2 regions of the Pseudomonas sp. 20-5 genome follow, and region 1 is predicted to be linked to the other one. Evidence: riboswitches for the same ligand, from Rfam matches in the RefSeq annotation. Region 1 holds a riboswitch; the other holds the start of a gene.
The links. A riboswitch is a leader RNA that binds a small molecule or an ion and turns the genes downstream of it on or off. The one in region 1 is predicted to bind cobalamin.
Positions count from the first base shown of each region.

Region 1 (7,569 bases):
ACGCCTCGCGGCGCTGAGCGACGAACTCGACGGCCAGTTGCTCCTGGTGATGCGCGCCTACGTGGAAAAGCCACGCACAACGGTGGGCTGGAAGGGCCTCGCCTACGACCCGCACCTGGATGGCAGCGACGACATGGCCGCCGGCCTGGCGCTGTCCCGGCAACTGATGCTGGACATGCTGCGCCTCGGCCTGCCGCTGGCCACCGAACTCCTGCAACCGCTGGCCGCCGGCTACTTCGACGACCTGCTGAGCTGGGCGGCGATCGGCGCGCGCACCAGCGAATCGCAGATCCACCGCGAGCTGGTCAGCGGCCTCGGCCTGCCGGTGGGCTTCAAGAACGGCACCGACGGCGGCGTCGGCATCGCCTGCGACGCGATCCGTTCGGCGGCCCACGGCCACCGCCATTTCGGCCTCGACCCGCACGGTCACCCGGCGCTGATCGAGACCCGCGGCAATCCGGACACCCATGTGGTGCTGCGCGGCGGCCGCCACGGTTCGAACTACGGCCCCGAGCAGGTGCAGGCCGTGCGCCAGGCCCTGGAAAGCCAGGGCATCGCCACGCGGATGATGGTCGATTGCAGTCACGCCAACAGCGGCAAGAACCCGCTGAACCAGCCCGGCGTCCTCGCCAGCGTGCTGGACCAGCGCCTGGCCGGCGCCAGCGACCTGGTCGGGGTAATGCTGGAAAGCCACCTGTTCGACGGTTGCCAGGCGCTTGGCGGCGAACTGCGCTACGGCGTCTCGATCACCGACGGCTGCCTCGGCTGGGAAGGCACCGAGCGGATTCTCCGCGACGCCGCCCGGCGGCTCGCCGAGCGGCGCTGAAAGCGGTGGGAGCGGCCATGCCGCTCCGCTATTCCTCTTCGACGTCCAGCAGCAGGTTCTCCAGGGCCTCGCGATAGGCCCCCGGCTCCTGCCAGAGCCCGCGCCGCTGCGCCTCCACCAGGCGCTCGGCCATGTCGCGCAAGGCTTGCGGATTGTGCTGGCGGACGAACTCGCGGGTCTCCGCGTCGAGCAGGTAGGCGTCGGCCAGCAGCGCGTACTGGTGGTCGTCGATCAGCTCGCTGGTGGCATCGAAGGCGCACAGGTAGTCCACCGTCGCCGCCAGTTCGAAGGCGCCCTTGTAGCCGTGGCGCTTCATCCCGGCGATCCACTTCGGATTCACCGCCCGCGCCCGCACCACCCGGTTGAGTTCTTCCTTGAGCGTGCGGATGCGCGGGTTGTCCGGCTGGCTGTGGTCGCCGTGGTAACTGGCCACCGGCGCGCCGCGCAGGGTTTCCACCGCCGCCAGCATGCCGCCCTGGAACTGGTAGTAGTCGTTGGAATCGAGCAGGTCGTGCTCGCGGTTGTCCTGGTTGTGCAGCACCGCCTGCAGGCGTTCCAGGCGCTGGGCGAAGCGTTCCCGCGCCGGCGTGCCGTCGTCGGCGGCACCGTAGGCGTAGCCGCCCCAGTTCAGGTAGACCTCGGCAAGGTCGGCGCGGGTCTCCCACAGCCGCTCTTCGATTGCGCCCTGCACGCCGGCGCCGTAGGCACCCGGCTTGGCGCCGAAGATCCGCCAGCCGGCCTGCCGGCGCGCCTCCGCCGGCGCCGTGCCCTGCGCCTCGAGGCGCTGGCGCTCCAGGCGTACGCGAGCGGCCAGCGGGTTCAGCTCCTCCGCCTCGTCCAGCTCGGCGACCGCCTGCACCGCCGCATCGAACAGGCGGATCAGGTTGGCGAAGGCGTCGCGGAAGAACCCGGAGACCCGCAGCGTCACGTCGACCCGCGGGCGGTCCAGCAGGGAGACCGGGAGGATCTCGAAATCGGCGACGCGCTGGCTGCCGGCCTGCCAGACCGGTCGCACGCCGAGCAGGGCCAGGGCCTGGGCGATGTCGTCGCCGCCGGTGCGCATGGTCGCCGTGCCCCACACCGAGAGGCCGAGCTGGCGCAGGTGATCGCCATGTTCCTGCAGGTGACGCTCGAGCAGCAGGTTGGCCGACTGGAAGCCGATGCGCCAGGCGGTCGGGGTCGGCAGGTTGCGCACGTCCACCGAGAAGAAGTTGCGTCCGGTGGGCAGCACGTCGAGTCGCCCGCGACTCGGCGCGCCGCTCGGACCGGCCGGTACGAAGCGCCCTTCGAGGGCTGCCAGCAGCCCGTCGATCTCGGCCCCGCCACAGGCGTCCAGGGTCGGTGCCACCTGTTCGCACAAGCCGCGCAACACCTCGCCGCTGGCACGCCAGGTGGCAGGCGGCGATTCGCCGCCCAGGCAGCGTTCTATCCAGTGCAACGCCAGCAATTCCAGGCGTTCGCGGGTATCCCCGAGAGTACGCCAGGGCTCCCCGCCCCGCTCTTCCAGGCAGGCAGGCCGCGCGCCCTGCCAGGCCTCGCCCATGTCGCAGGCCAGCGGATCGAAGCCCAGGCCAAGGTCGTCCGCCAGGCTCTTCAGCAACCCGGCGTTGGCGCCCTTGCCATCGCCGCGCGGAACCCGCAGCAGCGCCAGCAGGGTATCCAGGCGCAATCGCCCGCTCGGCGACTCGCCGAACACATGCAGGCCGTCGCGGATCTGCGACTCCTTCAGGTCGCAGAGATAGGCGTCCAGCTGCGGCAGCCAGCTGTCCGGATCGTCGCTGAGCTGCAAGCCGATCTCGCGGTCGAGACGGTTGTCGCGCAGGAGGACGAGAATCTCGCCGCGCAACTGTTCGGCGCGGCGCGGGTCGAGCAGCGAGGCATCGTAGAACTCGTCGGCCAGGCGCTCCAGGTCGCGCAGCGGGCCGTAGCTCTCGGCGCGGGTCAGCGGCGGCATCAGGTGGTCGATGATCACCGCCTGGGTGCGGCGCTTGGCCTGGGCGCCCTCCCCCGGATCGTTGACGATGAACGGATAGATGTTCGGCAGCGGACCGAGCAACGCGTCCGGCCAGCATTCGGCGGACAGGCCGACTCCCTTGCCCGGCAGCCATTCCAGGTTACCGTGCTTGCCGACGTGCAGCAGGGCATCGGCGCGGTAGGCGTGGCGCAGCCAGAAGTAGAACGCCAGGTAGCCGTGCGGCGGCACCAGGTCGGGATCGTGGTAGACCGCCGCCGGATCGAGCTGATAGCCGCGCGCCGGCTGGATGCCGACGAAGGTCAGGCCATAGCGCAGGCCGGCGACCATCATCCGTCCGTCGCGGAACATCGGGTCCTGTTGCGGCTCGCCCCAGCGCGCCAGCACCGCCTGGCGATTGCGCTCCGGCAGGCGTGCGAAGCAGGCCAGGTAGTCGTCCAGCGCCAGGCTCTGGGCGCAGGGCCGTAGGTCGAGATGCTCCAGGTCGTTGCTGACGCCGCCGAGCAACTGGCGGATCAGCTCGGTTCCGCTGGCGGGCAGTCCGTCGACCGGATAGCCCTGCTGGCGCAGGGCACGAAGGATGTTCAGCGCCGCCGCCGGGGTGTCCAGGCCGACGCCATTGCCGATCCGGCCATCGCGGGTCGGGTAGTTGGCCAGCACCAGCGCCACCCGTTTTTCCGCGTTTGGCTTGCGCGCCAGCTCGGCCCAGCGCCGCGCCAGTTCGGCGACGAAATCCATGCGCTCGTCGTCGGCGAGATAGCAGACCACGTCGCTCTCGCTGCGTTCGCTGCGCCAGGCCAGGCCCTTGAAACTGATCGGCCGGGTGACGATGCGCCCGTCCAGCTCCGGCAGCGCCACGTGCATGGCCAGGTCGCGCGGCCCCAGGCCTTGCGGGTTGTCCAGCCAGAGCGGGCGGTTGTCCAGCGAGCAGATCGCCTGCAATACCGGCACGTCGCGACGGAACGGACGCAACTCGGGCGCCTCCGGATTGGACTGGGCGAAACCGGTGGTATTGACGATCAGCGCGGCGTCGCTGCGCTCCAGCCAGTCTTCCACCTGCGCCAGGCAGGCGCTTTCCTTGAGGCTGGCCAGCGCGATCGGCAACGGGTTGAGCCCCTGCGCCGCGAGGCGTTCGCAGAAGCGTGCGATGAAGGCGGTGTTGGCTGCCTGCAGGTGGGTGCGATAGAACAGCAACGCGACCACCGGACGCCCGGCCTGCCAGTCGGCACGCCAGTGTTCCAGGGTCGCCTCGGCATGCCGTGGATGGAACAGCGCCACCCGCGGCAGCGCCTGCGGTTCGCGCCAGGCGTAGTCGCGGCCGAGGCACTGGCTGGCCAGGCAGCGGTAGAACTGCCCGGCGTTCTCCAGGCCGCCCTGGCGCAAGTATTGCCAGAAGCGCTCGGCCTGCTCCGCCGGCAGGTTGCCGAGGGCGCTCAGCTCCGGGTCGGGGCGGTCGTCGCCGGGCACCGGGATCAGCAGCGCGCCGCGCTCGGCCAGCGCCACCAGTTGCTCCACGCCGTAGCGCCAGTAGCCGATGCCGCCGTGCAGCGAAAGCAGGATCACCCGCGCGTGCCGCAGCACTTCCTCGACGTAGAGGTCCACCGAGGCGTGGTTCTGCAATTGCATGGGGTTGGCCAGGCGCAGGCTCGGGTAGTCGTCCGGCAGCGCACGGGCGGCCTCGGCCAGCAATGCGAGGTGCGAATCGCCGCTGCAGAGGATCACCAGCTCGGCGGGAGTCTGGGCCAGGTGGGCGATGCCGTCGTCGGGAACGAAGCCGCCGGGTTGGGTGCGCAACAGGTGCATGGACGTTCTACCGGTAGGACGCAAGAAGCTGGGGCCGGCGAATCGCCATCGCCGGCCCCGGCCGGGGATCACGGATCAGGCAAGCGCTGTGCGCAGCTGGTTGGCAATGGCGGCCTGGTCCAGCTCCTGGCCGATCACCACCAGCCGGGTGCTGCGGACTTCGTCGGCCAGCCACTTGCGGTCGAAATGCCTGTCGAAGCGCTTGCCGACGCCCTGTACCAACAGGCGCATGGGCTTGCCCGGAATGGCGGCGAAACCCTTGATGCGAAGTATGTCGTGACGCTCCACCAGCTCACCGAGGGCCTCGAGCAGCGCAGCTTCCTCCACCTCGGGGAGATCGACGTGGAAGGAGTCGAACTCGTCGTGGTCGTGGTCCTCGTGGCCTTCGTGGTCGTGGTGGGTCGGCCGGCCGTCGATGTGCAGCTCGGCCTCGGCGTTGAGTCCCAGCAAGACCGGCAGCGGCAGCTCGCCCCGGCTCGCCTCGACGATCTTCACCGCCGCCGGCAGCTCCCCGGCGATCTCCGCGCGGACCCGCGCCAGGGCCTCGGCGTCGAGCTGGTCGGCCTTGTTCAGGATCACCAGGTCGGCACTGGCCAACTGGTCCTCGAACAGTTCGTGCAGCGGCGATTCATGGTCGAGGTTGGGGTCCTGGCGGCGTTGCTGGTCCACCTGCTCGGGATGGGCGGCGAAGGTGCCGGCCGCCACCGCCGGGCTGTCGACCACGGTGATCACCGCGTCGACCGTGCAGGCGTTGCGGATTTCCGGCCACTGGAAAGCCTGCACCAGCGGCTTGGGCAGGGCCAGGCCGCTGGTCTCGATGAGGATCTGGTCAAGGTCGCCGCGGCGCGCCACCAGCTCGCGCATCACCGGGAAGAACTCTTCCTGCACGGTGCAGCACAGGCAACCGTTGGCCAGCTCGAAAACGCGGCCCTGCGCCTCTTCTTCGCTGCAGCCGATGGAACATTGCTTGAGGATCTCGCCGTCGATGCCGAGTTCGCCGAACTCGTTGACGATCACCGCGATGCGCCGGCCTTCGGCGTTGTCCAGCATGTGCCGGAGCAAGGTGGTCTTGCCGGCGCCGAGGAAGCCGGTGACGATGGTGACGGGGAGTTTCGCCAGGGTTTTCATGGGCAGCCCTTGTTCAGCTCGGCGGGCATGCGGACGAGTGGCGCGGACGCAGGGGCCGCGCAACGGATTCGCCACCGGATCACCCCGCCCGGTTGTATGGAAGTCTTGTCCCCGGGCATCGCGCCACGGGATCGACGAGGCAGGTCTCCTGGCTCACGGTCTGGCGTCTCCGCCGGTTCCCCGCCTTCCCGCGTCACGCAGTGGCATTGGGGAACGATCGCCGTTCACAGTTGCGGGGGCAGCCGCGGCATCGACCGCGTTCCCTCTTAGCCCCGCCGTCGCCGGCGAGGAACCTCGAACCGGCAAGGCTACGCAGTGCGCGGGCCAGGGTCAATCGGGCCGGTTGACGCCCGGCGGTCCTTCATGCTGTCCTAGGCGGGTTGTCCCAGGTGTCTCGTGCCGGCGCGCACGAGGTGAAACGGGAAGCCGGTGACGCTCTCCGAGCCAGTCCGGCGCTGCCCCCGCAACGGTAAGCGCATCGCGCGCGAGCCCGGAGACCGGCCTGGAACCTTTCGTTTGATTCACCCGCGGTGGGCGGGCGCAAGCGTGAAGCGGGCCGTCCGGGCCTGTTCCTCGTGCGTACTCCTCTGCCACGCCCATGCCAATCCAGAGGGAACGCACCATGTCCAGCAGCACCCTGGCGCACGCCAGCTCCACCACCTCCCTGTCGAAGCGACTGAGCCTGGCCATCGGCGCCGGCCTGCTCGGCGCGCTGCTGGTCTATTTCGCCGGTTTCTCGCACATCGACGCGGTACACAACGCCGCCCACGATACCCGGCACAGCTCCGGCTTCCCCTGCCACTGAGTCGCGAGGGAACCAGAATGATCAAGCGCATCGCCCAGACCGCCGGCTTCGCCGGCCTGCTCGCCGCCCTGCTGCTGACCCTGCTGCAGATTCTCTGGGTCACCCCGCTGATCCTCGAGGCGGAGACCTACGAGAAGAGCGAGCCGGTCGCGGCCCAGCCCCACGAACACACCCCCGGCGTCGCCGCCCATGTCCACGACGAGGAGGCCTGGGAGCCGGAGGACGGCTGGCAGCGTACCCTCTCCACCACCGGCGGCAACCTGGTGGTGGCGGTCGGCTTCGCCCTGATGCTCGCCGGCCTCTTCACCCTGCGCGCGCCGGGCCAGACCTGGCAGGGCCTGCTCTGGGGCCTGGCCGGCTACGCGGTGTTCTGCCTGGCGCCGTCGCTGGGCCTGCCGCCGGAGCTGCCGGGTACCGCCGCGGCCGACCTGGTGCAACGCCAGTACTGGTGGATCGCCACCGCCGCCGCCACCGCGGTGGGCCTGGCCCTGCTGGTGTTCGGCGGCAACTGGCCGCTGAAGCTGGTCGGCGCCGTCCTGCTGGCGCTGCCGCACCTGTTCGGCGCGCCGCAGCCCGAGGTCCATGCCAGCCTGGCGCCGGAAGCCCTGGCCCAGCGTTTCGTGGTCGCCTCGCTGGTCAGCAATGCGCTGTTCTGGGCCGCCCTCGGCCTGGCCGCTGCCTGGCTGTTCCGGCGCAACCGGGGCGGCGTCGACGCCTGACCGCCTGCCACCCGCGACCCTTGCCGGTCGCGGGTCCATAGTGCCTCTCCTTCCATTTCCTCCGGTGCGCGCATGCCCCTGCCCATCCCCAGCCTGCTGATCGCCGGCATCGGCTGCCGCCGAGGCTGTAGCGCCGAGCATCTGCGCGCGCTGCTGGAGCGAACGCTGGGCGAACACGGGCGCAGCCTGGCCGAGCTGGACGCCCTCGCCAGCATCGACGGCAAACGCGACGAACCCGGCCTGCGGCAACTGGCCACGCTGCTCGAACGCCCCGTGCATTTCCTCGCACCCGCCGTCCTGCACGACTACGAGCCGC
Region 1 covers NZ_CM165584.1:2,189,999-2,197,567, reverse strand. Annotated here, with positions in the region: gene AC1RB9_RS10295 (3-deoxy-7-phosphoheptulonate synthase) at 1-826, shown strand, start outside; gene cobN (cobaltochelatase subunit CobN) at 855-4,601, opposite strand; gene cobW (cobalamin biosynthesis protein CobW) at 4,677-5,729, opposite strand; cobalamin riboswitch at 5,851-6,041, opposite strand; cobalamin riboswitch at 6,100-6,249, shown strand; gene AC1RB9_RS10280 (CbtB domain-containing protein) at 6,352-6,534, shown strand; gene AC1RB9_RS10275 (CbtA family protein) at 6,552-7,253, shown strand; gene AC1RB9_RS10270 (cobalamin biosynthesis protein) at 7,326-7,569, shown strand, end outside.

Region 2 (7,569 bases), 2.0 Mb from region 1:
GATCACGCTCGCCTGGCGCCAGGGCTGGCCGGGCAGCAGCTTGCCGTCGGCGGCCAGGCAGGCCAGCTTGGCGCTGGTGCCGGTGCCGCAGGGCGAGCGGTCGTAGGCCTTGCCGGGGCAGAGCACGAAGTTGCGGCTGTCGGCGTGGGGATCGTCGGCGAACAGTTCGATGTGATCGATGGCGCCGCCGTCCTCGCCGCGGATGCCCTGGTCTTCCAGCGCCTGCTGGACGGCGACGGTGTAGGCGGTGAGGGCGTCGAGGTTGTCGCCGGCGATGCGCTGGCCGTGTCCGGCGACCAGGAAGAACCAGTTGCCGCCCCAGGCGATGTCGCCGCTGACCCGGCCGATGCCGGGCACTTCGACGCTGACCTGGCGACGGTAGCGGTAGGCCGGCACGTTGCGCACGCTGACCGAGCCGTCCTCGTGGAGGGTCGCCTCGACCTCGCCGACCGGCGTCTCGATGCGGTGCACGCCGGGACCGATCCGCCCGAGGTGTGCCAGCGAGGCGACCAGGCCGATGGTGCCGTGGCCGCACATGCCGAGGTAGCCACTGTTGTTGAAGAAGATCACTCCGGCACAGGCTTCGGGATCGACCGGTGCGCAGAGCAGGGCGCCGACCAGTACGTCGCTGCCGCGCGGTTCGAGGATGCAGGCGGCGCGCCAGGCGTCATGGCGCTCGCCGAGCAGGCGCCGGCGCTCGGCCATGTCGCCCTGGCCGAGATCGGGAAAACCGCCGATGACCAGGCGGGTGGGCTCGCCGCCGGTATGCGAATCGATGATGCGGATGCGTTGCATGGTGGCCCTCGCCTGTGCCGGGGAATGCGCCACAGGGTGGCGTTTCGGCGGGGCGGGGCGCTTGAGGGTTTTCACTCAGGCGGATGACGAAAGCGGCATAGCCGGGATGGCCCGGCTCAGGTGCTGGCCGGGCGGTTCGGCAGGTGTTCGTAGAGGGTCCGGCAGACCCCGACGATATGTGCCTCGATCAGTGCCGCGGCCCGTTCGGCATCGCCGGCGCGACAGGCGGCGACGATCTCGCGGTGTTCCTGGTCGGCGCGCTGCTTGCCTTCGGACAGGCTCATCTGCATGCGCAGGTAACGTTCCAGCTTGTCGTGGATGGAGCGGATCAGGTTGACCAGGAACGGCCGCTGTGCCGGTTCGTAGAGGCAGGCGTGCAGTTGCCAGTTGAGTTCGGCCCAGCGGCCGACGTTGTCTTCGCCGACGAAGTCGGCGCAGATCGCCTCGGCGCGGGCGAAGGTGGTCTCGTTCATGTTCGGCACCGCCAGGCGGATCGCCTGCGCCTCGAGCAGCACCCGCACTTCGAACATCTGCGCCAGTTCCGGTTCGGAAATACGCGTCACCACCGCGCCCTTGTTGCGCTGGAACAGCACCAGGCCTTCCGCCTCCAGGCGCTTGAGGGCCTCGCGGACGGGAATCTTGCTGACATTGAAGAGTTGCGCGATGTCGTCCTGGCGGATCGGTTCGTCCTCGGCGAAATGCCCGGCGATGATCGCTTCGCGCAGGTGCTTGGCGATGATCTCGGAGGCCGAAGGGGCGATGCCCAGGTTAGGGGCGTTGAGCATGGAGAGAGGCAAGCGGGACAACCTGCATGGCATGGGATACGTGCGGGATATTGTATACGAACGCTTGGCGCGTGCTGCTGCCAGTTGGCGCCTTCTGCGCAGGCGTGTTGGTCGGCTCCAGTGGGCCTCCGTGGCGCATGTTTCGCAGGGCGAAACGCTCTTCCGGAAAGTTCGCGGAGAGGCTGGACAATAGAAATTAGCTTGCTAATAATTCGCTCGCTCATGTATTTCGGGGCGTCCGCGATGGCCAAGCCTTCCTTCTTTTCCTCCGACCTGGTGCAGGTGCTGCTGTGCCCGCGCCTGCACGAACTGCAGTTCGCCGTGAAGGCCCTGCTGGCCGGCGGGTTGGCCCTGTACCTGGCCTTCAGCCTGGAGCTGGAGCAGCCGCAATGGGCATTGATGACGGTGTTCGTGGTCAGCCAGCCCTATAGCGGCATGGTCCTGGCCAAGGGCATGTTCCGCCTGATCGGCACCTGCGCCGGTGCGCTGGTGTCCATCGGCATGGTCGCGCTCTATGGCCAGGCATCGCTGCCCTTCCTCCTGCTGATGGCGCTCTGGCTGGCGTTCTGCACCGCCGGCGCGTCGCTGCTGCACAACCATGCGTCCTACGGTTTCGTCCTGGCCGGCTACACCGCGGCGATCGTCGCCCTGCCGGCCAGCGCCGATCCGGCGACGGTGTTCGACCAGGCGGTGGCCCGCTGCTCGGAGATCGGCCTGGGCATCCTCTGCGCGGCGCTGGTGAATGTGCTGCTCTGGCCGCGGCGCCTGGAACGCCAGTTGGCGAACCAGGGCAAGGCGGCCTGGGAGGCCGGCTTGCAGGCGGCCGCGGCGGAGCTGCGCGGCGCCGACGAACGCGGCGAGCTGCTTGCGGCGCTGGGGCGGATCGCCGCGGCGGACGCCCAGCGCGACCACGCCTGGTTCGAGGGCGCGCTCGGCCGCGCCCGTTCCCAGGCCTTGCGCGTGCTTGGCCTCGACCTGCTCGGCCTGCTGCGCGCGGCGCGCAAGGTGGCTCGCGAGCGGAGGCTGCTCGATCCGGCCAGCGCGCACGCCTTGCAGCCCTGGCTGGAAGAACTCGAGGCACTGTTGCGCGAGGGCCGCCAGGCCGAGTTCGAGGCCTGCCGGCAGCGCTTGCGCCTGGCGCTGGACGCGGCGCACGGACAGTTGCACCTGTGCCTGGTCTGCCTCGAACGCCTGCTCGGCGAGGCGAGGGCGGCCGGGCGCAGCGTCGAGGCGCTGGTCTATGGCGCGCCCACCCGCCAGGCGCCGGGCGCCATCGCCTGGCACCGGGACATCGAGCGCGGCGTGCTGTTCGGCCTGCGCAGCGCCCTGGCGTTCCTCTGCGTAGCCGCGTTCTGGCTGGCCAGCGCCTGGCCGAGCGGGTTGGGCGCGGTGTCGATCACCGGCGTGGTGCTGAGTCTCTTCGCCAGCCGCGACAACCCGGCCCAGGCCGGCCTGAACTTCCTTCGCGGGATTCTCCTGTCGATCCCGCTGGCCGGCTTCGTCGCACTGTTCTACCTGCCCGGCGTGGACGGCTTCCCGCTGCTTTGCCTGGGCCTGGGCGTACCGCTGTTCTTCGCCGCGCTGTGCGTGAACCGGGCGAGCCTGGCCGGGATCGCCTCGCCGTTCTGCATCTTCTTCGTGAAGAACGTCGCGCCGAGCAACAGCATGAGCTACGACCTCGCGCACTTCCTTAACAACGCCCTGTCGACGGTGCTCGGGGTGGCCTTCGCCGTGCTGGTGTTCAACCTGGTCAGCCTGCGGCCGGGCGAACGCCATTACCGGCGCATGCTGCAGGCCACCCTCGGCGACCTGGCGCGGCTCACCCTGCGCTCGCCGGCGCAGGCCGAGGCCTGGTTCGGCGGGCGCACCGCGGATCGCCTGATCCGCCTGGCGCAGCGCTACGACCGTTTGCCGGAGGGGCGCCGCCAGCCCTGGTCGGACGGCCTGATGGGACTCGACTTCGGCGACGAGCTGCTCTACCTGCGGCAGTGCCTGGAGGAGGTCCCGGCGTCCCTGGCGCAGGCCCGCGACCGTTACCTGCGGCGCCTGCGCCTGGCGCTGCTGGGCGATGGCCCGCGGGCCGAGCGTGAACACGCCCTCGACCCGCCGACCGCGCGCCTGCTCAAGGCCCTGGCCGCCAGCCCGCTGGCCGGCAGCGAACGCGGCGAGCTGGCCGGCGCCGCGCTGGTGCAGTTGCAGGCCACCTGGCGGCAGTGGTGCCGCAGCCATGCTCCGGCCGGGACGGCGCTGCGCACGGACCCGCTCCCCGGAGCCGGGCGCTAGTTCTGCGGTGGCCGCCCACATTGACCGCGCAAGCCCCGAACCACTAAGCTGCGCGCCTTGCGACAGGTGCCCCGCAAGGGGTGAAACAGGGAAGCTGGTGCGTTCCGTCGGAACCAGGCCAGCGCTGCCCCCGCAACGGTAGGCGAATCAGACAGCCGCTCGATGACCACTGTGCTCCGGCATGGGAAGGCGCGGCTGGAAGCGTCCAGCGCTTCGCTCGCGAGCCCGGAGACCGGCCTGACGCACCCACGGCATCGCGGAGGGCGCTGTCGGACGTCTCCTGCCGTCGCTTCGTCCTCCGTCTGCCTCAACCCAGGTCGCGCGGGTGAGAGCGACGGAGCAGCGCAGAGCATGAACAGAGTTTTCCTGACCCCGGCAGCCGTGGCGCTGTGCGGCGCGTCTTCCCTGAGCCTGGCCGAACCGGTCAGCCTTGCCGACCAGGTGGTGACCGCCACCCGTACCGCCCAGACCGCTTCCCAGAGCCTGGCGGCGGTGAGCGTCATCGACCGCGAGGATATCGAGCGCAGCCAGGCGCGCAGCGTGCCGGAGCTGTTGCGCCAGGTACCCGGCGTGTCGCTGGCGAACAACGGCGGTTTCGGCAAGAACACCACGCTGTTCCTGCGCGGCACCGAGTCCGACCATGTGCTGGTGCTGATCGACGGCATCAAGGTCGGCTCGGCCAGCGCTGGCCTCACCGCGTTCCAGGACTTGCCGGTGGAGCTGATCGAGCGCATCGAGGTGGTCCGCGGGCCGCGTTCCAGCCTGTACGGCTCGGAGGCCATCGGCGGGGTGATCCAGATCTTCACCCGGCGCGGCGACGGCCAGGGCGCCAAGCCGTTCTTCTCCGCCGGTTACGGCACCCATCACACCCTGGAGGGCAGCGCCGGGGTCAGCGGCGGCGCTGGCAACGGCTGGTACAGCCTCGGGGTGAGCAGTTTCGATACGGCGGGGATCAACACCAAGCGCGCCAGTACTGCGGGCTATGAGCCAGACCGAGACGGCTACCGCAACCTGTCCGGCAACCTGCGCGGCGGCTATCGCTTCGACAATGGCCTGGAACTCGACGGCACGCTGCTCAGGGCCAAGTCGCACAACGACTATGACCAGGTTTTCGGCAACTCTGGTTTCAATACCAACGCCGACGGCGAGCAGAACCTGGTCGGCGGCCGTGCCCGCTTCACTCCGCTCGATCCCTGGCTGGTGACCCTCCAGGCAGGGCGCAGCGAGGAGAAGGCCGATGCCTATCAGGATGGCCGTTTCTACTCGCGCTTCGATACCCGTCGCGACAGCCTGTCCTGGCAGAACGACCTGACCCTGGCCGAAGGCCATGTGCTGACCCTCGGCTACGACTGGCAGAAGGACGAGATCAGCAGCAGCGAAGCCTTCAGCGTCGACTCGCGGCTGAACAAAGGCTGGTTCGCCCAGTACCTCGGCCGGTACGGTCGCCAGGATTGGCAACTGAGCCTGCGCCGCGACGACAACCAGCAGTTCGGCGTGCACGACACCGGCAGCGCCGCCTGGGGCTACGCGCTGAGCGACGCGCTGCGCTTCACCGTCAGCTACGGGACGGCGTTCAAGGCGCCGACCTTCAACGAACTCTACCTCCCCGACTACGGCAATCCCGACCTGGACGCCGAGACTTCGCGCAGCCTGGAGGTCGGTCTCAGCGGTACGCACGACTGGGGGCACTGGGCGGTGAATGCCTATCGTACGGACATCGACTCGCTGATCACCTATACAACCCGTCAGGGGCTTTATGTGCCGTTCAACATCGACGAAGCGCGCATCCGTGGCGTCGAACTGGTCCTCGGCAGCCAGTGGCTGGGCTGGGACTGGAACGCCAACGCGACCTTCCTCGACCCGCAAAACCGTTCCGGCGGCGTCAACGACGGCAACGAACTGCCGCGCCGGGCGCAGCGGATGTTCAACCTGGAACTGGACCGGCGCTTCGAGCGTCTTTCGCTGGGCGCCAGCGTGCACGCCGAAGGCCGACGCTATGATGACCCGGCCAACGAGGTGCGCCTGGGCGGCTACGCCACCCTCGACCTGCGCAGCGAGTACCGGCTGAACGACGAATGGCGCCTGCAGGGCCGGATCGCCAACCTGTTCGGTGCCGACTACGAAACCGCGTATGGCTACAACCAGCCTGGCCAGGCGGTCTACCTCAGCGTGCGCTACCAGGCTCTGTGAGGCCGGGTATTTCGAATGAACGAGGCGACGGCGCGGCCGCGTCGCCGCAAGGAGTGATCGACGATGAACGAATCCCCTGAGAAGGACCAGCGCCACCGCGAGCGGATGGAGCGCAAGAAGGCCGTGGTCGACGAGAAGATCGCCCAGGCCCGCGACGAACGCGGCGTGCTCCTGGTGCATAGCGGCAACGGCAAGGGCAAGAGCAGCTCGGCCTTCGGCATGGTCGCGCGGGCCCTGGGCCATGGCATGAAGGTCGGTGTCGTGCAGTTCATCAAGGGCGCCGCCAGCACCGGCGAGGAAGCCTTCTTCCGGCGCTTCCCCGAGGAAGTCAGCTACCACGTGATGGGCGAGGGCTTCACCTGGGAGACCCAGGACCGCCAGCGCGACATCGCCAAGGCCGAGGCAGCCTGGAAGGTCGCCGCGCAATTGCTGGCCGACCCGGACGTGGGCCTGGTGGTGCTGGACGAATTGAACATCGCCCTCAAGCACGGCTACCTGGAACTGGACAGGGTCCTCGCCGACATCCAGGCGCGCCCGGCCATGCAGCATGTGGTGGTGACCGGCCGCGGCGCGCAGCCGGGGATGGTCGAGGCCGCCGACACGGTGACCGAGATGAGCCTGGTCAAGCACGCGTTCAAGGCCGGGATCAAGGCGCAGAAAGGAGTGGAATTCTGATGCCGGCGCCATGCGCGGAGACGCTTCGCCCATGACCCAGGCACGCTGTCCGGCCCTGCTGATCGCCGCCCCGGCCTCCGGCCAGGGCAAGACCACCGTCACCGCCGCCCTGGCCCGCCTGCATGCGCGCCAGGGGCGGCGGGTACGGGTGTTCAAGTGCGGGCCGGATTTCCTCGACCCGATGATCCTCGCCCGCGCCTCCGGCGCGCCGGTCTACCAGCTCGACCTGTGGATGGTCGGCGAGGCCGAAGCGCGACGCCTGCTGGCGCGGGCCGCCGGCGAGGCCGACCTGATCCTCATCGAAGGGGTGATGGGCCTGTTCGATGGCAACCCCTCGGCGGCAGACCTGGCGCGGCGTTTCGGCGTGCCGGTGCTGGGGGTGATCAACGGCGCGGCGATGGCCCAGACCTTCGGCGCGCTGGCCTACGGCCTGGCGCATTTCCAGCCGGACCTGCCGTTTTCCGGAGTGCTCGGCAACCGCGTCGGCAGCCAACGCCACAGCGACATCCTGCGCGATTGCCTGCCGCCTGGCATGCGCTGGTTCGGCGGCCTGCCGCGCTCGGCCGAATTCGAACTGCCGAGCCGCCACCTGGGCCTGGTCCAGGCCGAGGAACTGGCCGATCTCGATGCGCGCCTGGACGCCGCCGCCGATGCCTTGCGGGCCAGCGCCGAGACCGACCTGCCGGAGCCGGTGACCTTCGAGGTGCCCGCTCCGGCGCCGCTGCAACGCAGCCTGGAAGGCGTGCGCATCGGCGTGGCCCGCGACGCCTCGTTCGCCTTCCTCTACCAGGCCAATCTCGACCTGCTGCGCGAACTCGGCGCCGAGCTGGCGTTCTTCTCG
Region 2 covers NZ_CM165584.1:4,181,642-4,189,210, reverse strand. Annotated here, with positions in the region: gene AC1RB9_RS19245 (4-hydroxyproline epimerase) at 1-795, opposite strand, end outside; gene AC1RB9_RS19240 (GntR family transcriptional regulator) at 912-1,580, opposite strand; gene AC1RB9_RS19235 (FUSC family protein) at 1,824-3,863, shown strand; cobalamin riboswitch at 3,911-4,118, shown strand; gene btuB (TonB-dependent vitamin B12 receptor) at 4,215-6,053, shown strand; gene cobO (cob(I)yrinic acid a,c-diamide adenosyltransferase) at 6,117-6,728, shown strand; gene AC1RB9_RS19220 (cobyrinic acid a,c-diamide synthase CobB) at 6,760-7,569, shown strand, end outside.
Region 2: another riboswitch for cobalamin. It lies ahead of btuB (TonB-dependent vitamin B12 receptor); the one in region 1 lies ahead of cobW (cobalamin biosynthesis protein CobW).